DNA from 4 places in the Glutamicibacter bergerei genome. Region 4 is predicted to be linked to each of the others. Evidence: riboswitches for the same ligand, from Rfam matches in the RefSeq annotation. Region 4 holds a riboswitch; each other region holds the start of a gene.

What was found. Region 4 has a riboswitch for thiamine pyrophosphate ahead of thiO (glycine oxidase ThiO). Riboswitches for the same ligand answer to the same signal wherever they lie in the genome.
Region 1: another riboswitch for thiamine pyrophosphate. It lies ahead of thiC (phosphomethylpyrimidine synthase ThiC); the one in region 4 lies ahead of thiO (glycine oxidase ThiO).
Region 2: another riboswitch for thiamine pyrophosphate. It lies ahead of thiM (hydroxyethylthiazole kinase); the one in region 4 lies ahead of thiO (glycine oxidase ThiO).
Region 3: another riboswitch for thiamine pyrophosphate. It lies ahead of ACX5K5_RS12510 (ECF transporter S component); the one in region 4 lies ahead of thiO (glycine oxidase ThiO).

Annotation. Positions count from the first base shown of each region.
Region 1 is NZ_CM137131.1:3,473,924-3,479,663, forward strand. It holds gene ACX5K5_RS16000 (glycerate kinase) at 1-381, opposite strand, end outside; gene ACX5K5_RS16005 (MFS transporter) at 823-2,271, shown strand; gene ACX5K5_RS16010 (MarR family winged helix-turn-helix transcriptional regulator) at 2,416-2,853, opposite strand; TPP riboswitch at 3,089-3,196, shown strand; gene thiC (phosphomethylpyrimidine synthase ThiC) at 3,194-4,936, shown strand; gene ACX5K5_RS16020 (SulP family inorganic anion transporter) at 5,408-5,740, shown strand, end outside.
Region 2 is NZ_CM137131.1:50,256-55,995, reverse strand. It holds gene ACX5K5_RS00280 (amino acid permease) at 1-214, opposite strand, end outside; gene ACX5K5_RS00275 (aldehyde dehydrogenase family protein) at 291-1,724, opposite strand; gene ACX5K5_RS00270 (hypothetical protein) at 1,810-3,339, shown strand; gene ACX5K5_RS00265 (GntR family transcriptional regulator) at 3,336-3,704, shown strand; TPP riboswitch at 3,740-3,834, shown strand; gene thiM (hydroxyethylthiazole kinase) at 3,824-4,618, shown strand; gene thiE (thiamine phosphate synthase) at 4,611-5,252, shown strand; gene thiD (bifunctional hydroxymethylpyrimidine kinase/phosphomethylpyrimidine kinase) at 5,249-5,740, shown strand, end outside.
Region 3 is NZ_CM137131.1:2,690,444-2,696,183, reverse strand. It holds gene ACX5K5_RS12535 (Na+/H+ antiporter subunit D) at 1-376, shown strand, start outside; gene ACX5K5_RS12530 (Na+/H+ antiporter subunit E) at 388-1,020, shown strand; gene ACX5K5_RS12525 (MrpF/PhaF family protein) at 1,017-1,283, shown strand; gene mnhG (monovalent cation/H(+) antiporter subunit G) at 1,283-1,696, shown strand; gene ACX5K5_RS12515 (DUF4235 domain-containing protein) at 1,759-2,010, opposite strand; TPP riboswitch at 2,085-2,203, shown strand; gene ACX5K5_RS12510 (ECF transporter S component) at 2,274-2,891, shown strand; gene ACX5K5_RS12505 (ATP-binding cassette domain-containing protein) at 2,893-5,229, shown strand; gene ACX5K5_RS12500 (aminodeoxychorismate lyase) at 5,226-5,740, opposite strand, start outside.
Region 4 is NZ_CM137131.1:2,363,339-2,369,078, forward strand. It holds gene ACX5K5_RS10885 (thiazole synthase) at 1-180, opposite strand, end outside; gene thiS (sulfur carrier protein ThiS) at 183-428, opposite strand; gene thiO (glycine oxidase ThiO) at 441-1,559, opposite strand; TPP riboswitch at 1,555-1,654, opposite strand; gene ACX5K5_RS10900 (GNAT family N-acetyltransferase) at 1,734-2,684, shown strand; gene ACX5K5_RS10905 (mechanosensitive ion channel) at 2,810-4,087, opposite strand; gene ACX5K5_RS10910 (OsmC family protein) at 4,408-4,842, opposite strand; gene ACX5K5_RS10915 (GNAT family N-acetyltransferase) at 4,847-5,350, opposite strand.

The sequences.
Region 1 (5,740 bases), 1.1 Mb from region 4:
GAGCCCAAAGGTCGTCGCGTTCAATGGCTGGCGGGGCACGTCACTAACTTGAGGCAATCCGGCGGCTTCGGCAGCTTCGATTACGGCTGTTGTCCCGTCTGCAGATAAGCCAAAACGGGAACTGACTGTTCGGCCCAGCGCATCAGTAGTTCGGACACTTTGCGGCTCGGTCCCCCATGCGTCGGTCAGTGCGTCAAGGGTTCCCTCGCCGCCGTCGGCAAAAGGGACCGCCGTAATTTCCACGTCACGGCTGACTGAGCTTGCAGCTGCTTGCACACCGTCGGCAATCGCTGCAGCTACTTCGCTAGCTCGGGCGCTGCCCTTGAACGAGTCTGGAACTATCGCCACATTCAGCGGGTGGGCCGCGTTGCTCTGTGTCATGGAATCAACCTTAGATTCAGACGGGATTTTGAACCATAGTCGTTAACACATAATTCATTCATGTTTTCGCCTAGACTCTGTGCATCAGGCACTGCAGCTGAGTGGAAATGGGCGCGGCGCCCCACCGCGGTCCCCTATCGCGCAACAACAGACGCATGATCAAAGATTCGCCCGAGAGATCTATCACGAGCAGCGGGAGCAAAACTTCATTACTTGCCGGAGAAGCTATCGGCCGACTTCATTAGATCCAGCAAACCGTGTCGGATATTCTGCGTACATCCGGCGAATCCGCGAGAAGCAGGCGCAGTTGAGCCCCCTTAGGTTTTAGTACCAAGACATAACGGGCCTCCCTCACCTGCACCACTCCGCTCCTTTAGTCGCCGCAAGGATGTGTAAGATGAATACAGTATGTATCTTACACATTCTCTCTGAAAGGTCCTCGTGTCCAGACCCACCTCAGCCGGAATCCCCGGCTCAGGTCTTGCCGTAGGCGTTCTCGCCTCGGCAGGCATCGCTTCATCGCTCACTCAAACCATGGTGACCCCGCTGATCCCACAGCTCCCAAGCATCTTTAACACTTCGGCGGACAATGCCGCTTGGATCATTACCGCGACCTTACTGGCAGCAGCAGTAGCGGTACCCATCTCCGGGCGACTCGGCGACCTTTTTGGCAAGCAGAAAATGATCCTCATTTTGGCGATCCCACTGTTTATCGGTGGGATCCTTTGTGCGGTCGCACCAAATGTGGAACTGATGATTGCCGGACGTGCGCTGCAAGGCTTCGGTTCGGGAATGGTGCCGCTGGGCATCGCAATGTTGCGCGACTTGGTACCTAAAGAACGTCTCTCCGCGGCCATTGCCACGGTCAGCGCCACGCTAGGCGTTGGCGGAGCGGTGGGCATGCCACTTTCCGCGGCAGTGATCGAATTTGCCGACTGGCGCGCGGTATTTTATGGAAGTGCCGCACTCACGCTGCTGGTGGCATTAGCCATCTGGAAGCTGATCCCGGCACTGCCCGCAGGAGCTGCCGGACAGAGATTCGATTGGCTCGGCGCTATCGGCCTGACTATTGGCTTAGTTTCCTTGATTCTTGCGATTTCCAAGGGCTCCGCGTGGGGTTGGGCCTCTGCGATAACCTTGGGACTACTGGCGGTTGCAGCCGTTTCGCTGACCTTGTGGGGAATGTGGGAAACGCGCACCAAGGATCCCCTGGTGGACCTGCGCACCGCGGTCATTCCACGAGTTCTGCTGACAAATATCGCGTCGATTTTTGTGGGCTTTGGCATGTACGCGAGCATGCTGGTCATGCCGCAGATCCTTCAGCTGCCAACACAAACCGGCTACGGCTTGGGACAGTCAATCCTTGCAGCTGGGCTCTGGATGGCTCCGGCAGGCCTGATGATGCTTGTGCTTTCTCCCATCGGAGGAAAGCTCACCGACGCACGGGGACCGAAGTTCACCCTTACCCTCGGCGTCTCGATTCTCGCAATTGGCTATGGCGTGGGATTGCTGGGCATGGGCAGCACCTGGGGCCTGCTGGCCACCGGTCTTGTCGTCAACAGTGGTGTCGCGCTTGCCTACGGCGCGATGCCGGCAATCATTATGGGCGCTGTTCCGCGTAGCGAGACCGCCGCCGCCAACGGATTCAACACCCTGATGCGTTCGCTAGGCACCACAACCGGCGCGGCTGTTGTCGGTCTCGTCTTGGCTCAGATGACCACCGACTTCAGCGGTGTCATGGTCCCTTCGGAGACTGGCTTCCGCGTGGCACTAATCCTGGGCGCTGGCATCTCGGTGATCGCGGCAGTTCTTGCCGCACTGATTCCTTCAGCGCGAGAAAAACCCGTCCTGGAACCGGTAGGCAATCATCAAGAAGTTCCAGCTAACTAATCACTGCAGCTAAGTCTGCGCTATTACGGAGCTTGCGCTCAGCACTGGCATAGGAAGCGTCGATAATGTAGTAACTACCTCCTTGAAGGTGCGAGTGATGATCGTAAGAACTCCCGTTGGATATTGCCCAACGGGAGTTCTTCTTTAAGCACGTTTCAAATCGCTATATTCTTCGATCGACAGATTAAAGCGATGCAAAAGATTGGCGAACGAGTCGATATCCGACGCCGACCAATCTTCCATGATGTGTTCCAGCGCGTTCGTGGAGGCTTTTCGGGCTTCGTTCATTTGTTGCTCGCCGTCAGCTGTCAGCGTGATCTTACGAGCCAGGCGTCCATCCGGATCGGCAATCCGCTCCAGATAACCATCCTTGATTGCACTGGTTACTTGGCGTTGCAGGGTCGAGGCATCTAAACGTAATGCGTGGCTCAGTTCCGCGATGGTCATCGGACCTTGCCCATCGATACGACTCATCAACAGATAGACACTTCGATCCAGTCCGCCAGCCTGTCGCTGGTGGGCAATGGTGTAGCGACTGAGCATCAGCTGCTCATATTCGATATCGGCGATACGGCGCTTCATTTCTCCCCTTATACTGCTGACGCTCCACCCATCCTACCCTCAGCATGCATGATACATATTCGCTATACATAGCACTGCCTGCAGGCCACTCTGCCGAGCCCCGATGCATCGCTCAGCGCGTTTTCCGAGGCGCTATTGACGCGCAGCCAAGCCCAGACATAGCTTCAAGCTCTAGTGCTCGAACCCAGTGCGGCTTTCATTTTTGGAGTTGCTTCCTCAGCACGTGGTACGTTGTTTCAGACCACACGGGTGCCCCGGCAGGGGCTGAGACCGGACTATTGCCGTCCGCGACCGTTGAACCTGTCCGGGTAATGCCGGCGAAGGAAGTGAGTTTCCCACAGTGGAACAATTTGAACAGCACCCCGCCCACACTCTTGCCTACCGCGAGTCCACAGGAATCTCGGTTCCCGTCACGCAGATCAAGTTGGCGGATTCTCCTAATGGCCAACCAAATGAACCGCTGACGGTGTACCGCACCAGCGGTCCGGGAAGCGAACCTAACGCAGGCCTGAAACCATTCCGCGAATCGTGGATTCTGGCGCGCGGAGATGTCGAAAATTATGCGGGACGTGAGCGCAACCTGCATGATGACGGAAAGTCCGCGGTCCGCCGCGGCACGGCGAGCGCCGAGTGGGCCGGCAGATCCGCACCTCCGCTGCGTTCGCACCCCGGTGCCCGGGTCACCCAAATGCATTACGCACGCCGGGGACTGATCACCGAAGAGATGCGCTACGTGGCTTTGCGCGAGGACTGCGATGTCGAATTAGTGCGCAGCGAGCTAGCCGCCGGCCGCGCCATCATTCCCTCAAATATCAACCATCCAGAATCCGAACCGATGATCATCGGCAAGGCGTTCCTGGTGAAAATCAATGCGAACATCGGGAACTCGGCGGTCACCAGTTCAATTGCCGAGGAAGTCTCCAAACTCCAGTGGGCCACCAAATGGGGTGCGGACACGGTGATGGATCTTTCCACCGGGGATGACATTCACACCACCCGCGAATGGATCATCCGCAATTCCCCGGTGCCCATCGGCACCGTGCCGATCTACCAGGCGCTGGAAAAGGTCAACGGCGAAGCCAATGAACTCACCTGGGAGATCTTCCGGGACACCGTCATTGAGCAATGCGAGCAGGGCGTGGACTATATGACCATTCATGCCGGGGTCTTGCTGCGCTATATCCCGCTGACCGCCAACCGTGTCACCGGAATGGTTTCGCGCGGTGGGTCAATTATGGCCGGCTGGTGCCTGGCGCACCATCAGGAGAATTTCCTCTACACCCACTTTGATGAGCTGTGTGAGATCTTTGCCCGTTACGATGTGGCCTTCTCCCTAGGTGATGGGCTGCGTCCGGGATCTATCGCGGATGCCAATGATGCGGCACAATTTGCCGAATTGGACACCTTGGCCGAGCTGACCAAACGAGCCTGGAAACACGATGTGCAGGTCATGGTTGAGGGGCCCGGGCATATCCCCTTCCATTTGGTGCGCGAAAATGTGGAACGCCAACAACAGCTGTGCGACGGGGCACCGTTTTATACGCTTGGCCCTCTGGTCACCGACATTGCCCCTGGTTATGACCACATCACCAGCGCCATCGGTGCCACCGAAATCGCTCGTTACGGCACGGCAATGCTCTGCTATGTGACTCCCAAGGAGCATCTGGGGCTGCCCAACCGCGATGATGTGAAGACCGGAGTGATTACCTACAAGATCGCTGCCCACGCAGCGGATCTTGCCAAGGGCCACCCCGGCGCAATCGACAGAGACAACGCCCTGAGCAAAGCACGCTTCGAGTTTCGTTGGAATGATCAGTTTGCGCTGTCCTTGGACCCGGCCACCGCGCAGGAGTTCCATGATGAAACGCTTCCTGCAGAACCGGCAAAGACCGCTCACTTTTGTTCGATGTGTGGTCCGAAATTCTGTTCTATGCGTATTTCCCAAGACATCCGTGACGAGTACGGATCCGCCGAGGCTCAAGCCGCCTTGGCCGGAATGGCGCAGAAGAGCAAGCAGTTCCTCGAAAGCGGCGGCAAGGTTTACGTCGGGGATAAGATCCCCGTCGGGCCCGGCACGGACTAGCACCGGCGAACACGAAGCCGAACCAAAGTTCCTGCACAGCAAGCACACTTAGAGTAGTAATTACCTCATTGAAGGTGCGAGTGATGATCGTGAAACTCCCCGCCGGTTTACCGGCGGGGAGTTTTCGTTAAGCCAAAGCCTTCGAGGCGGGCTGAAATTCTAAACGGCCGGACAATGCCCTGGGTTTCAAGAGCGATCATCCGCAACCATCATCAAACGCCGGGCTCACCCAAAGATACTGCACAGCATTCACGCTTAGAGTAGTAATTACCTCATTGAAGGTGCGAGTGATGATCGTGAAATTCCCCGCCGGTTTACCGGCGGGGAATTTTCGTTAACCGTTCACAGGCTCCAAAAGAACTGTCGCTCCGAGATATCCGGCACCGCACTTAGCTTCCGGGCACCGGGTGCGATATTTTTAGATAGTCCCCGCACGCAGTTTTCTGGGGTCCTCAAGTGAATGGAGCACCCGTGTCTACCGCGGTTAACGAACTGACGCCTCTAGAACGACAGTCCGTCTGGCGTACTTTGAAATCGCCGCGTTTGCTTAAAACCGAGCTGCTGGCCGGTCTCGTCGTTTCGCTGGCGTTGATTCCCGAGGTCATTGCCTTCTCGATTATAGCCGGAGTTGATCCACGGATCGGGATCTTTGCGTCATTCACCATGTCGATAGTGATCGCATTTACCGGTGGCCGTCCAGCGATGGTCTCCGCTGCGGCGGGCGCGGTCGCGTTGGTTGTTGCTCCGCTGGTACGCAGCCACGGGGTGGACTACCTCTTTGCTGCCGTAATTTTGGCCGGTATT
Region 2 (5,740 bases), 1.3 Mb from region 4:
CGCTCATTTCACCCAGTGATTGCATCAAGAGCAACACCATCGCGCCGATGAGCGCATAGGCCAGCAGCGATCCGCCGGGTCCAGCTTGAGCGATAGTGCCACCGGAGGCTACAAAGAGCCCGGTGCCGATAGACCCGCCAATGGCGATCATCTGCATATGGCGGGCTTTGAGACCGCGCTTTAAGCCATCGGTGGGGGCTGCGGGCTTGGTCATGCGAATGCTCCTGAATTAAGGTTTTTGGGCCTTAACAAGCATTCCACCTCGGACGACTCAACAGCTATGAACCGCGCTACAGTAAGCGATCGATAATCTTTCGCTTAGCCCAGGTATATGGAGGATATATTGCGCTCAGAGTGTCAATGACCGTCGTTTTGCTCAGTTCAGAACGAATTTGCGAAAGACGATCGAAACCAAACTTGCCGTGATACGAGCCCATTCCGCTAGCGCCCACCCCACCAAAGGGCAATGACGGAATAACCATTTGAGCCAGTGGCGCATTGTGCACGATGGCGCCCGCGCGCACCCGATCGGAAAAGATTGACTGCAGCCGCGGGGACTCACTCATCAGATAGGCAGCCAACGGGGAAGGGCGCGCGGCGATAAATTCGAGCGCCTCATCGAAGGAGGACACCTCGATGACCGGCAGAATGGGACCGAAGATTTCTTCTGTCATCAACGGCGAGTCCAGATCAACGTTGCGCATGATGGTCGGTGCGATGCGCAGCGTTTGCTCGTCGTAGTCACCACCGTGGGAAACATCGCCCGAGTCAAGCATGCTCACAAGTCGGTCAAAGTGGTTGCGGCTGATGATGCGCCCAAAATCCTGATGGTTGATTGGATCCTTGCCGTAAAAACTGGTGATTGCCTGGCCCAGACGGTTAATCAGTGCATCGGTATCTGCGAAGGACAGCACGTAGTCCGGAGCGACACAGGTTTGGCCTGCATTCATGAACTTCGCATAGGCCAGACGCTTGGCGGTTGGCAAGAGGTGGTTATCAACCACGGCTGGGCTCTTGCCACCTAGCTCCAGCGTGGTGGGGGTCAGATGTGTCGCCGCGGCCTGCGCCACGATGCGGGCGACCTTTTCTCCGCCGGTGTAAAAAATGTGATCCCAGCGCGCTGCAAGGAGCTCCGTGGCGGTATCCACACCGCCCTCGACTACCGCATAAACCCGGGAATCCAGATACATCGGTAGGAGTTTGGCCAACACCCCGGAGGTAACCGGGGCGAGCTCGGAGGGTTTCAGTAGCGCGGCGTTACCAGCGGCGATGGCAGCAACTAACGGGGCGAGCATCAACTGCAGTGGATAGTTCCACGGCCCAATAATTAGTACTACGCCTAACGGGCGCGGCTCGACCTTTGCGATGGCCGGTTGCAGTGCGAGCGGCACCTTTACGCTAGTGGAATCCATCCACTCTGCGAGGTGCTTCTGGGCATGGTCAATTTCCGCTCGGACCACGTCAATCTCGCTGAACTTTGCTTCCGTGGCCCCCTTCCCCAGATCCTGATTTAGCGCATCAACGAACTCCCCGGTACGTTCTGCCAGCATTTTTTCTAGGGCGCGTAGCTGCCCGGCGCGAAAACGCCGCGGGTGAGTGATGCGTGTGTCCGCGGAATGACGCAGATGTTCTAAGACCGCTGCGATTCGCGAGGGATGTTCATCGACCGGTGGCGCGGAGTCGCCGACGGGATCGGGCAAAGGATTTGAGGTGAAGAGACCCATGGGTTGATGCTACTTCATTAGCTGCCAAGACCTTCCGTTTGTATCAAGTAGTTGCTACATTAGTTTTCAGCCAACGAAGGAAATTATGGATCAGCTCTCCTCCGCCACATTCGGAATCGCAATCGGTGCCGCCTTGATCTACCTGTGGCTACGCTTAGTAGCCCAGCAAGACAATCGCCCGGCGCTCACCCGAGCACGCTCGCATTCCTTCTGGTGCGCGCTGATCGCTTTCTTCGTCTGCACTTCTGGCTCGGCCGGAGATCTCAAAAATACCGTCACAGGAACGGACATTGGTGTCGCGGAGGTTATTGACGCCATCAACCCGGGCCTCTGGTTACTGCTGATCTACCTGCTGGGACTTTATTCGTGGCCGAAGTCGGTCACCGCCGTGCGTGCCGCCTCATTGGAACCTCGCTCGGTGTTCACCCCGTTGCCCCGGGCGCTGAGCCTGATTGCAGTGCTAGTATTTTTTGGCTCCGCAACCGCACTATTCTTCATCCGTGATGTCGCAGGATATCCGGCACAATTTGCCGTGGAGACCTTCGATTCCACGGGCGGCGGCGGGACTCTGCAAAGCGCTCAGGAAGGGTTGGCTGAGGCCGCAACACTCATCCCGTTATATTCTCTGAGCCTGGCTTCGTTAGGTCTTGCGCTGCTTATCGCCACGGCCTTGATTCTGTTCCGCAAACCATTGGGATCGCTGACTCCCCACGACAATCAGGTAATCCGTGCGGTCTGGCTGAATCGACTCTTACGCACCGCAATCCTTGGCTTCGCCACCGTGGGCGTGGCGGCACTGCAGTACAAGTCTTCCTGGTTACTCAACCTGTACCCCGAGGCAGATGATTATCGGATATGGCAGAACGTCGGAAATTTTGCGATGTTGCTCATTTTCATTCTTGTGGCCGCGTGGGCACCTCCCGCAAACTTTGTTAAGAATGCGGACACCGTGCCGAGCAGCGCATTTTCGCGCATGCGCGAAAATCTCTTCTCCCTAGGCTTCATCACCACCGCACTCAGCCTGGTGGGGATGGCCCTGATGCCATGGTCCAGGCAGGCCGAAATTAGCTTCGACACACGCCCCGGGGAGGATGCCCCACAGGTGATGCTGCTACTGGCCGGCTTTGTCGCCCTGTACCTGGCGTTAAACGCCGGGTACTTGGGATATGTGCACCACAGCTCCAAATCCGTTCACCACCAGGCACGGAATATCCGGAACCTTCCACGCTATGTATATATACTTGCCGGGATCTTGATCATCGTCAGTGGCTATCTACTGATCAACCCCCCATTAAAATATTTCTGGGGGCTGGTCAAAGTCGGTCCGACTTTTGCACTGCTCATGGTTCTCGCGGTCCTTGTGCTGACCGCCGGCTACATCTGGTGGGCTCGACGGGTGTCCCTACCCTGGCAGGTCAGTGCTGAGCAAGAAATTTGGTACCGTCGGGTGCTGGAATTTCGAGCGCTGCGCACCGTGACCGCTGCCATCATAATGATGCCGGGCTGGGGCTATGCGCCAGCCCCGTACCTGTGGGCCGCTGCGGTAATCGTGTTTTGTTGCCCGGCGGTCATCTTCCTGGCTCGGCCAGCGGCGAAGGTACGTCAGCTGGTATGAGCCAACATATTTTTGTGGATCTGAATGCTGCATTGCCACCTTATGCGCAGATCCGCACGCAAATTTCTTCCCTCATTTCGCTCGGCGAGTTACCTACGGGCAGTAAGTTACCCACCGTGCGCGCGTTGGCAACCGATTTAGGGGTAGCTTCGGGGACCGTGGCACGTGCCTATAAAGAACTTGAAGCTGCCGGGCTGGTGACCTCCCGCCGGCGTGCCGGAACCGTGGTTAACTCCGTGCCCGCTACGGAAGAGATTAGCAATGAGCTGATTGAAGCGGTGGATAAAGTGTGGCGCTTAGCCCGCGAACAAGGCATCGACGAACTGACGGTCAAAGCGCTCGTGCAACGCCGGACGCGGGGATGAACTTGATGTTCGAGCACTAACCTGAGTACGCTCGACCCAGTGACACGGGGTGTCGGATTCACCGACTGAGATGAGACCCGTCGAACCTGAACTAGTTCAAACTAGCGGAGGGATGTCGCATGACTCTAGTGACCGTTGCCCAAAAGTATCGGCAACAATCACCCTTGGTGTTTTGCCTGACCAACACTGTGGTCACAAATTTCACCGCCAATGTACTACTAGCTTCCGGTGCGGCCCCGGCGATGACAAACCTTCCGGGAGAGGCCGGTCCTTTCGCAGCCGTAGCGTCCGCGGTATTGGTGAATCTAGGCACGCCGAGCACCGAACAACTACGCGCAATGGACGAAGCGGTGCGCGGTGCGACCAAAGCGGGAACACCTTGGGTATTGGATCCTGTGGCAGTGGGCGCCTTGCCGGTGCGCACCGAGTTCGCCCGAAAGATCCTTGCCCAACACCCCACGCTAATCCGCGGCAATGCCTCAGAAATCCTCGCACTGGCTGGGTATCAGTCCACCGGGCGCGGAGTAGACGCGCAGGACACCGTATCCGCAGCGATCTCCGCAGGACGCGAACTGGCCCAGAATTACGGGAGCGTGGTGGCAATTTCTGGGGCAGCCGACGCGATTATTGATGCCACGCGCACCACCTTGGTGCATAGCAATGGCATCGGCCTGACCGGGATAACCGGGGGTGGGTGCGCGCTGGGCGCGGTGTGTGCCGGCATGCTGGCGATCACCGATGACCCGTTTGAAGCAACTATTGCAGCTCACGGCATGTATGGCCTGGCCGCCGAGAATGCGTTGGCGCTCAGCCGCGGTCCGGGAAGTTTTGCCTCGGCTTTCCTCGACGAACTCTCATTATTCGCCCCGGAAGAACTGCTCAATCTGCGCCTTCAGGAGGCAAACCATGCGTGATCTCGGAATTTACCTCGTGGCCAACACCCAAAGCTGCCAGCCACGCAGCACCCTAGAAGTTATTGAGTCAGCGGTAGCCGCTGGAGTTCAATGGGTGCAGTTACGCGCCAAAGATGAAAGTGCTCGCGAATTTTTCGAACTGACTTGTGCCGCAGCACGGCTCACCGCCGGCAAGGCAGAATTACTGGTCAACGATCGGATCGACGTGTTTTTGGCAGCTCGCGCCGCCGGCGCCGCGGTCACAGGAATTCACATCGGCCAGAAGGATATTCCGGTTTCCTACGCCCGGAAGATCATTGGTGAGGGAATCATCGGTCTGAGTGCCTCCACCGATGAACAGCTTGCTCACGCCAATGACCAGGCGCAGTACCTAGATTATTTGGGGGTCGGCGCGATTCGCGCTACTCCCACGAAAAAAGACCATCCGACCCCATTAGGTTTAGCTGGTTTTGCCCGAGCCGCAGCACTGACCACACTGCCCTGCGTGGCAATCGGCTCGCTCACCGCAGCCGATGCGCCAGCATTACGAACCGGCGCGGCAGCCGGTATGGCCGTAGTGCGCGCCATCTGCTCCGCCGAGGATCCGCATTCGGCGAGCGCCGAACTGCTCAGTATTTGGGAGGCAGCCAAATGAGTCCAAACATTCTTTCCATCGCCGGGTCCGACCCATCCGGGGGTGCGGGGATCCAAGCAGATCTGAAGACCATCGGAGCCAATGGCGGATACGGCATGTGTGTGATTACCGCACTCACCGCGCAAAATACCCACGGCGTGGACGCAGTGCTGCCCATCGATGCGCAGTTCGTGGCTAAACAACTCACCTCGGTATCCCAGGACGTACACATCGATGCGGTCAAGATCGGGATGCTGGCAAATTCGCAGATTGTCGCGGCGGTTGCTGCCTGGTTAGAAACGCTCAGTGCTCCGGTGGTATTGGATCCGGTAATGATCGCCACGAGCGGGGACCGGCTGCTGGAGACTGATTCGACCTTGGACGCGTTGTTAACCCGGGCAGATGTGCTCACCCCGAATACCGCGGAACTTGCCGCGTTGCTCGGCGAGGAACAGGTCAGCAACTGGGAAGAATTGGTGGCACAGTCTGGACGTCTGGCTGCTAAATAC
Region 3 (5,740 bases), 330 kb from region 4:
TTGGGTTGTCATTGGCGCAGGTCTGCTGACCAGCCTCTTGACCTTGTTGGCAATTATTCGTGTGTGGGCGCGTATGTTCTGGCGCCGCGCGGCAGACGCCGAGGTACCCAGCGCACAACTGGTGGCCGAATCTACACGGGTCTTGGAACAAACCGCCGTCGGTGGCGCCCAAGCACCTCATTTGGGACGTAAGCTTGCACGCGAGCTGGAAGCGGAATCCTTGCCGTGGGGCATGCGCTATGCCACCGGTTCTCTGGTAGTTGCAGGTATTGCACTCACAGTTTTTGCCGGGCCAATCTTTGCATTCTGCCAGCGCGTAGCGGCCGAGCTGATTGCCCGTGAACCATTTATCAACGCAGTACTACCGTTGAGTTAGGAGGCGTAGACATGCAACCTAAGGACCTCACACCTCGCCATCAGCGTATCGATGATGCGCTGGATACCTCTGGCGTCCGGCACCGCGCCACCTTTAAACAGGAATGGCCGCTGCTCTTATTGTTGATTTTCGTCTGGGGCGCGCTATGGCAAGACTTCTCCATAGGTAACCTGCTCTTTGGCGCGATCTTGTCAATCATCATCATGAATCTATTCCCGCTACCGCCGGTAGTTCTGCCAGGTCGTATTAATCTTTGGTATTGCTTGAAGTTGTTCATCTGGTTTATTGGACAGGTTTTTGCGGCCAGTGTTCACGTGGCGTGGATTGCCGTAGTACGCGGCAAAAAGGCGCGCAGCGCACTGATCGCGGTCCCTTTGCGTACCGAATCAGACCTGATCGTGATGACCGTAGGACACGTACTGACTCTGATCCCTGGCTCGTTCGTAGTTGATGTGGACCGCAGCAGTTCCACGCTGTACCTGCACTACCTCGATGTGAATAGTGACGCAGAAGTGGAAAAAGCTCGAGCTAATATCCGCGATATTGAACGTCGGTTGATCATGGCTATCGGCAGTCCCGACGAATACGAAGCAATCAAAGCCGAAGAAGGCCCAGATTTCTCCACTAGGAGGCCAAGTAAATGATTGAAACTGCAGTATGGATTGGTGGAGTCATGCTGGCACTGGCCTCAATTGCCTGCCTATGGCGAGTCTTCAAAGGCCCCTCGATTCTTGATCGAGTGTTGGCCTTGGACGTCATCTTGCTGATCATTTCCAGCGCGTTGTGCCTCGATATGGCCATCAACCGCCACACGGATTATCTGCTCTTCGTGGTGGTGGCCTGCACACTGGGGTTCATCGGCTCGGTGACGGTCTCCCGCTTTGTCTCGGATCAGAGGAATGCCTAATGGACTTCTTCCTAGAGATTGTTGTTGCTGTGTTGCTTGTGGCAGGTTCGCTGATGTCATTGATCGCCGGAATTGGTTTGATCACCTTCCCGGACCTGCTCTCGCGCATGCACGCGGCGACCAAACCACAAGTGCTCGGATTCTTGCTGTTGTTTGCCGGACTAGCCATTCACCTGCGTAGCTGGATTCTGGTCCCGGTCTTGGTGCTGGCGTGGGGATTACAGTTGCTCACCGCGCCGGTTTCGGCTCACATGATCGGTCGCGCCGGATATCGCACCAAACACGTTGCCAAAGAAACGTTGCATGTTGATGAATTAAAGAGGGTTATCAGCACGCATTCTGAAGCAACTGGAAACACCGGGGCCGTAACAAGAATTGAAGGCACCAAAGCGGACGAGACTGAAAATTCATAAACGAGATTAAACAGTTGTGGGGCGGGCCAGAAGGCCCGCCCCACAACTATAAGTACACAGTATTACTTGCTGAACCTGGAGATCGCTTTGTTTGTTCCGCGTTCGGCGAGCACCTGAAGAATTGCTGCGACTGCGGCGGAAAAGACTGCGAAGGCTAGAGCTTGACGCATCGAGGCTTCAGCGGCTTCTTCGCTGCCCTTGCGAGGTGCAGCATTTCCGGTGAATCCCTGCCATACCTTGTCAATGAGCTTACTTCCGAGCATTCCTGCACCCATAGAAATTCCAAGGGTGATCAGCTTCTGAACTGGATTCATGTGGTCCTCGCATTCGTGTATTGGGGATTCGTTCTGTAACCCAGCATACCTGCGGTATGGTGGGTGAGCAGTAATCATTCCGACAGGGGAGCGTCATGCCGTTCGCGGCGCCAGACGCTGAGAGTGCGATAGATCGCAGACCCTCGAACCTGCTCCGGTTAGTACCGGCGAAGGAAGTCGAGCATCTCGGATGCGGATTGTGTGCGCCATCAAACGCCTACGAGTCCGTACATCTCCCCTCCTGACACAGGAGGACCAACCTTATGAACGTTGCACCAGCAACAACTCGCGCGCAATGGCGCGTGGTAGACATTGTCGTAGCATCAGTGATCGCTGTCGCCTCGGGCGTCATCTTTTGGGCGTGGAACGCAGGCTACGGAATTGTCAGCCTCGCATTTGTCGCGTTCCCACCAGGTACCGCGCTTCTTTCAGGCTTGTGGCTTTTCCCAGCAGTACTCGGAGCGCTGATCATCCGTAAACCCGGTGCCGCACTGTACTGCGAACTTCTTGCAGCCATCATTTCGGCATTGTTAGGATCCCAGTGGGGACTGGGCGTACTAATCTCAGGTGTCATTCAGGGACTGGGAGCTGAGGTTATTTTTGTTGCTTTCAGGTACCGCCGCTGGAATTTACCCGTAGCGTTGCTCGCCGGCTTCATGACCGGTATTTTCGGCGGAATCGGTGAAGCCTACCTGATGGGCTACGTCGCGGAATATACCGAAGCGATGAAACTGTTCCACGTATTTGCCACCGGTATTTCCGGTCTGATCATTGCCGGGCTGTTGACTTGGCTAGCCACTCGCGCCTTGGCAAAAACCGGTGCGCTGGGCGCCTTGACCAGCCGCTCAGCCCATCTGGAAAGCCCGTGGGGACGTGTCTGAAGTGAGTACCACCAGTGCAGCACACACTGCCGAACGTACTTCCGGGCGGGGACTTGAAATTCTTGCCAGCGATTTTGGTTGGCATCATGCCGAACGTGAAGTTCCAGCCTTACATGGACTGAACGTACAGATTCCTGCAGGACAGAAAGTACTCTTGCTTGGTGCCTCTGGCGCCGGAAAATCCACGTTGTTGCACGCCTTGGCCGGGGTGCTGGAAGCAGATGAACGCCAAATTGCTACCGGTGTCCTAAAGATTCACCAGCAAGATGCTTTTGCCCGGAAATTCCCCGTCGGTCTCATGCAGCAAGATCCCGAGACTCAAATCGTACAGAGCCGAGTTGGTGACGACGTCGCTTTTGGTGCCGAGAACCTTGGCATTGCCCCAGAAGTCATCCGGGCCCGAATCCCACAGGTACTCAAAGAGGTAGGGCTTGGAGACCTAGACCTGGCGCACCGCACCCAGGAACTCTCTGGAGGCCAAAAACAACGCCTTGCCCTCGCTGGAATCTTGGCAATGAATCCGGGCCTGATGCTGCTGGACGAGCCCACCGCAAATATTGATCCGGCAGGTATCGAACCCTTGCGAGACGCAGTACTCGCCGCGGCGAATACTACCGGGGCAACACTGATCGTGGTGGAACACCGTCTGCAGGCGTGGGCCAAACATGTGGATCGAGTCCTCGTGCTTGCCCCGGGTGGAGGAATTGTTCATGACCTAGATCCGCAGGCATTATTTGACGATGAAAAAATTCGTCGTGAATTAGCTGCCTCGGGTATCTGGGTTCCTGGCTTTGTTCCAGTGACCGAACCGGTGGGGACCAGCGCTGGCGCACAGTTACTGACCGCGGTTGAACTTCAAGCATCGCGCGGTATCCATGCGGAACGAACCCAACCGGTAAACCTAGAACTGCACGCCTCCCGGGCGCTGGTGGTGCTCGGCGAAAATGGTGCAGGTAAATCCACCTTGGCGTTGACCTTAGGCGGGTTGCTTGAGCCGGCTTCCGGAACGCTTGAGGTAAGTCCGCAACTGTCCCAAGGACAGGGAAATGACCCGTTCAGCTGGCGAGCTGGGATGCTGGTGGCCAGAATCGGGACGGTATTCCAAGAGCCAGAACATCAATTCGTCACCCAGAGCGTCCGTGAAGAACTAGCGTTCGCACCGACACGGGCACGGCTAGCGGGCAGTCAACAGGATCAGTTTGATTCCCAGGCGGTGGAACGACGGGTAGAGGAGTTGCTTGAACGCTTGGGGCTAACGGCGCTGGCAGATGCTAATCCGTTCACGCTCTCTGGCGGTGAAAAGCGCAGATTATCTGTTGCCACGGTACTTGCAGCCTCACCCGATGTGCTCATCCTAGATGAGCCCACCTTTGGCCAAGATGCCAATACGTGGCTGGAACTAGCAACTATTCTCATCGAAGAGTTGCGCTCGGGCACCAGCGTGGTGGCGGTGACTCACGACGTGGATTTTGCCCGTGCTCTAGAAGCGTCGGCACTGCATCTGACTCGTGAGGCTGATAATGCTGGGCGTCGAATCGCTGTGCAGGGTCCAATGCTTGATGCTCCCTTGGGGCGCAGCTGGCTGACAAAGATCAACCCACTGGCCAAGCTTGGAGCCGTTGCGGCTGCAACCTTGCCATTAATCTCTACCATCGACTGGGTCTCGGCCTGTGTCATTATTGGTGCCACACTGCTCGCGCTCCCGCTGGCGGGCTTGAGCGTGGGACGCTTCCTGCGCCGAAGCTGGCCACTGATTATCGCTGGGGCCTTGGCCGCGTGGGGGATCGCCTTGGTGGGTGAGGACTCCGGGGCCACACTGATTAGTCTAGGAATTCTTAGCATTAGCGAAGGATCGGTGAATGCCGGAATCGCCACCGGGTTACGTGCCATGGCCTTAGCCGTACCCACGGTCCTGCTACTGAGTTCCACCAATCCCAGCGATCTTGGCGGGGCCTTGGCTCAGCAGCTGAAGGTGCCGCACCGCTTCGTCTTGGGTGCACTTGCAGGCATGCGATTGCTAGGTTTACTCGTGGAAGAATTTACCACCCTCACCTTGGCGCGCAGGGCGCGCGGAGTGGGAGACCTACGCTCACCGATACAACGGGTGAAAGCCAAACTTGGCCAGGTATTGGCATTGCTTGTCCAAGCGTTGCGCCGCGCAGGAAGGCTCGCAGTGACTATGGAAGCCAAAGGTTTTGGTACCGGAACGCGCACCTGGGTACGCAGTGCAACCTTCACCTTGCGTGATGCAGCGGTGCTGACAGTTGGTATTTTGCTTGGCTCGGCGGCCATCGGTGCAGCCCTGTGGGCGGGCACCTTCAACCTAGTGTGGACCTAACGAATTGAATCGCTCAGGTCGCTGAGCTCCGCATGGAGCTCAGCGTCCAAGCGCAGCGGTTTGGCATCGATGGTGTGTACCGGCGTGAGCAGGCGTACCGAGGAAACCAACCAGACGCCATCAGCGTTGTAGAGGTCCTCGGGGCGCAACGGACCGTAGCCCAGTTCCCAGCCGTATTGTTCGGCTGCGTCAAAGATTGCGCTCTGCGTGGTCCCCGGCAAAATACCGGTTTCAAGCATCGGGGTGATCAATCGTTTGGTGTCGCCGTCGCGTTGCGCCAGCAAGACCGTAGACGTTGGGCCTTCGAGAACTACACCATCTGAAGAAGTGAAAATTACGTCTTGAGCGCCGTGTTTCTGCGCGAAGCGCAAGGCCGCCATATTCACTGCATAAGACAGGGTTTTGGCACCCATCAACAGCCATGGGGCGCGTTCGGCAATTTTTGAGTCGTAGCCACGATCCAACAGCAGGACGTCGATTCCTGTTTCGCGCTGGTCTTTACCAAGCTGTG
Region 4 (5,740 bases):
ACCACAGCCAGCAGCGGCGAAGTGCCTGATCGAAACCGTAGTCAGCTCCGTACCTGAGACACGGAGCGCTTGTTCTAAAATATCCAGCGAGGTCGCTCCCCCGGTGCCAAGAATGAGTCGAGAAGCGAACCCTACCCCGGCAACTTCAAATCCATCGTTGTCCATCGTAAGTTTTTCCATCTTCAGCCTCCCTGCGCTGCGGTGACTAGTTCTACTCGCTGGCCAGGCTGCAACGAAAAATCATTCCACCCACTGCGTGGCACCACCGCAGAGTCCACCGCGACCGCAATGCCCAGACGTGATCCATCGCTGGCTCTGCCTTCGTCGGTGATTCGTTTTCCGGTATGTGTGGCGATCAGTTCACGCACTGTGCTGTTGGCGGGCATGGTGGTGGGTGTGGAGTTGAGGAAAAGTTCTATTTGTTGCATGTTTTTTGTCTCCTAGAAGGTGCTGGTTTGCAGGTGGACTTCGCCAAATCTTTCCGGCGAGACTGCGGCGAGTAGATGCGCGTCTTGTGGGTCATCGAGCAGCAACCCGGCGCCGACCCGTGCTCCGAATGGGGCTAGCAGCACCCCGTGTCGCGAGTAGCCGGTTGACAGGACGAGCCCGGCATCCAGCCGGCCAATCAGCGGCCTGTCGTCCGGGGTGGTGGGACGCGCACGGACGATTGCTTCATTCAGCGTGGTATCCACGATGCCCGGCACAAGCCTGCGCGCATTGTCCAACAACGCATGTAGTTGTCCCACGTTGACCTGCTCTTGTCCGTCTTCCCTGCTTGACGCACCCAGGACCAAACTTCCGTCGGCGCGTGGGACCAGATAGACCGGTTCACGGTGCACAATCCCGCGAACAGTTCGCTTGATCAAGGGGAATCGTGTTGAGCCTTGCAACCGTAAGATATCGCCATAGACCGGGCGTAGCGCGAGGTTTGATACGCCCGGAATTTGCCCCAGACCGGCGGCCAGAAGCACTTGGTCTGCAGGGATTCGCAGCCCGCTGGAGGTGATCACACCGCAGGTTTTTGACCCGTGACTCAGGAGCCCCACCACGGTCTCGTGCACGATGGAGGATTCAAAGTAGCTGATCAGAATCTTCAGCAAAGACCGTGGGTCCAATTGTTGATCTGCGGCGCAGTATATGGCGCCAGCAATGTTTGTCGCCAGCGCAGGTTCAAGTTTGCGTGCGGCGCTCGGCACAAGTCTTTCAGCGCTGAACCCTAAAGAATCTTGTAGCCGCTTTAATTCCAACAGCGCATCCATATCCGCCAGTTCGGCGGCGATCACCAAAGTCGAATTTTCAACGTAAGCAGCGCGCTGGCCGGTGGCCTGAAAAATTCGATCAATAAATTCGGGGTAGGCCTTGGCCGAACAGGACATCAGCCTGTGAAGTTGGTCCTGGCCCCAGGTGGTTTCGGCAGTTGGCGCGAGCATCCCGGCGGCCGCATGGCTTGCACCTAAACCGGGAGCCGGATCAATGATCGTGACTTCAACACCGCGAGCGCGAAGTTCGAAAGCTGTGGCGAGACCGATAATTCCGGCGCCGACAATGACAGTGTGCACGAAGGCAATTCCTTCCTACGGCGGCATGACCCGCATCAGGTGTAGCGGTCGGCACAAAGCCCTCTCAGCCCTTAAGGGCTCCCGCGGAGTACTTGGATTATAAGCATGTCAGGGCTCACAATTACTAACTTCATGACTTCACAGCCATAGCTGTCCTGTGTTTTACTCGTTGCCATGCCCGAATTTTCTGTCCCGGGAGATTTATCTCCTGATCACTTGGTAGCCGCAAAGATCATTGACGGTGAAAAGCAATTGCTAACTCAGCGCATTCGCCACAATCAGCAGGAGCTCAAACGGCTACTTCATGAAGACTTCGAGGAAGTTGGAGCCTCCGGCAGAAACTACGATCGCAGCCAAATCATCAAACTGCTCATGACTGAACCAGTAGACCAATCACCTACGTTCCAATTGCTCGAGCCGCGTATCCAACAGCTCAGTGAGACTCTGGTGTTACTACGCTGGAAAACCGGCGCGGACACCCCGAGCCAGCGCACCTCGCTGTGGATCCATTCGGCCCATGGTTGGCAGTTGCTCTTCCACCAAGGAACCAAGCTGCCCAAGTTCCCCGCCGATGTCGCGACCTCACCTTATGTCGAGTCAGAGGCTCAAGCTTTTGTTCGTCCGTTGCGTCCTAGCGATGCACCCCAAGTTCTTGAGGCTTTTTGTTCCCACCCCGACATGGCGCGGCAAGGTGAGGTTAAAAACCTTGTCGAGGCAGAGAACTACATTCAGCAGCTACTAAAAAATCCTGACCAACAAGTACCACTAGCGATAGTTCAAGGTACCGGCTTAGTCGGTCTAGTCTCTGCGAGTATTGACTCCGGAAATCGCAACGCCTGGGTCTGGTATTGGATGCATGCGGCGCATCGCGGTAGCGGATTAGCTAGCCGCGCACTGGCTGCTTTGGCTGACGAGCTTTTTACCGCCCATCAGATACACCGTTTGGAGTTGGGCCTGCGGGTGAATAATCCTGCATCTAAAAAGGTCGCCGAGCGTTGTGGTTTTGTGCTCGAAGGCCGGGAACGGGACAAGTTCTTAATCAACGGCGAGCGTATCGATGTTCTAAATTATGCTCGGTTGATCACCGACCAAGCACCACCCATCACCGCGCTGGCTTTGCACTGAGGTACGGAAGGATCAATAGTCCAAATCAGACTCGAAAATGCTGGACGTCGCGGCCCATTTTTGGGCAGTAAAAAGGTGGAACCGAGCAATCGGTCCCACCTTTTTGATGCGTCAAGCCCTAAGTATTAGAACTCGTCTGGTGTTGTCGGAGGCGTGGTTGGTGACGGACGAGTTGGAGTCGTCGGTGCCGGACGAGTTGGCACGGTGCCGGTGCTAGCCGGTTCGTCCAACTTGTTCAGATCGATCTTCTCCAAGGTACGTGCCGCCGCATCGCGTCCACCCAGTCCGAAGGCTAGGGCTGCTGCTAGTGCCGCACCAATCACGATGGCACCGAAGGCCATGTTGATGATCGAGTCGGCCAGGCCCATGTACTTCAGGCCCATCGCCACGAACAGTGCGATGGCGGTGTAGCGGACAATCTTCGAAGCCGTAGTATCACCCATCAGTCGACGGATGACGTTAGCCAAGACGAAGCCAATCGCGATGATCACTGCGCCGAAGACGACCTTGCCGCCCAGCTCCAGCACCTCGTTGAGGATATTGGTGATTGCCGGGAAATTCAGCATGCTTGCTGCCATCACAGCGAAGAACAGGATAATTGCGATCTTCACGATGGTAGCGAGGATGCCTGATGCGCTCTGGCTTTCAGGGACGACTCCCCAACCGGCCACAACGCGGTCAGTACCGACACCACGAAGCGTGGATTCGATCAGTTTGCCTACGAACTTAGCAATCAGGAAGCCCACTGCCAGAAGAATCAGCGCCATGATGACCTGTGGAATGGCAGTCAGGACGATCTGCAGCATTTCCTGCGCAGGTACCGAAATAGCGGCGATACCAAGAACCTGAAGTGCAGAAATCGAGACAACCAACAGGATCAGTGCAAACACGATGTTGGCGATGACATCAACGATGGTCCGCTGGGTGCGAATTGAAGTTTCCGGATCAACCTCTTCGGCATCTCCGGGGGTAACCTTTCGGACCAAAGCGCTGAAATCAACAGTGCCCAGACCGGTCTGGATCAGCTGCTTGATGACGTTAGCGATCACGTAGCCGATGATGAAGATGAATGCTGCACCGATGAGGTTCGGCAAGAAGCCCATGACTCCGCCGAGCAAATCTTGAACCGGAGAGAGCACCTCAGTCAGCGCGAAGACCTGGAGAATTGCAACCAGGCCAAAGAGCCAGACAATCAGACCAGCAACTTTACCCAGGGAGTCGCCGATTTGCTTTCCATCGGTGCCTTGTTTTTGGAGGAACTTGATCTTGGTGACGAGTTTGGAGACAGCCCATTTAACAACTTTTGCTATCAACCAAGTAATGATGAGAATTACTAGCGCGATGGCTATTTTTTGTAGCATCGACGCCCAGTCAATGTTTCCTAATACGTTCTGAGATTGCATTACTGCTCCTTCAACGTGGGGATGATTTAGACCCTACGACGAGGATTTTTTGCTGACTAGGGCAAACTAGCGACAAGGGGTGGGTAACTCGAAGAATTTCACGTATTCCACCTTCGGATTCAGAAGTAAAAGCAGTAAGATTCTACGCTTTCGATAACCTTCTTCGCTTATAACCTACGAATCCAGTGATACTTAAAATTATTTCCAGATCCTAAAACAAGTGACCAATATGTGAGTTCCCTGTATAGATAAAAGTAAAAACCCGCCATGAGCAATGCTGAGCTATGGCGGGTCAAAAAATTCATTTAGTGCAGGTAAAACTAACTTTTGGCTATCTCACTGGTGACCTTGGCGCCCAGTTCGACCGTGCGGGAAACGGTGCAATATTTATCATGTGACAGCTTGACGATACGTTCGACCATACCTGCAGCCTTACGCCCCTCTTCGGTGTCCGGGAATTTGAGATCAAACCCGAGACGGATGTCCTCCATCCGGCTGGCGCCATCCTCAGTGAGCTTGTCACCCGATGCTGTCACCTCAAATTTCTCTGGCTCGCTTCTCCGAGTCGTGGCAACGTCAACATCGATACTCGAACATCCGGCGATGGCCGCCAAGAGAAGTTCAACCGGGGTCAGCAGCCCCTCGGCCTGTCCGAACTCAATACTCGAACCGGTTTCGGCACTCGTGGCCTTATACGTACGTGATGCGGTCCGCACTACACTGACTTCACGGACTTCGCGACTATTTTCACTCATAGTGTTATCGTCGCATGGCCTTGGCGCCGACACTGGCATGACGCAGTAAAATATTCGCCGCGGGTTCGGTGCTCAACTCTTCCTCTGCAGATAGTTCAAATCCACAGCTGCGGAAGAAATCGATTCCTGCGGCATTCTGCGCACTGACTACCATCTGTACATTCGTTTGTTTCGAATGGGCGAATGCCGCCAAGGCTCTGCCTACGCCAATGTGGCGGTGTTCGTGGTGAACCCACAATAATTCGACCCGCTCATCTCCCATGGCCATAAATCCGACGATTTGTGTCCCGAGCTGAGCAACATACACCAGAGCACGTTGTGCATAAACGGTTTCGAGTGTGGAGGCCACCGAATTCAGATCATTAACTGAGAGAAAATCTCGCCTCCCCTCAACCGAGGAGCGCCAGACATCTAATAGTTCCGGCACTTCTTCAACCCCGGACCAGGGACGGATCATCAACAATCCATCCGCCGAACTCGGCGATTGTTCGCCAGGCTTAGAACTCACTGAATTTTCCTCCTTCAACAGTTCCAAGGCACTTCCTACTGCATCGTAACCTAGTGCTTTGACTACTCTCACATCAACTATAAAAATAGGCTCCACGCTAATAGGTGACCCACCGCAGTATTTGCCGCACTACCCTAGTCGCTGGAATAAGCCATCCACGCGTTACATCATCCGCAGTCTCCGGCGCCAACGCAGGCGAAGCGGATTCCGCAAACATTTCCACTTCCGGGTCACGAATGATTGGTTCGCAATTGACCTGCTCAGTTTTCTGACCTGAGGCCGTCTGCCTCGAAAAGAACCGATTAAAAATGCCCACGATCAGGCTTACACGCGCTACGTAGGACCCGTTAGGTCCATGGCGGTATTAGTCACTCACCTAGACCATGCGTA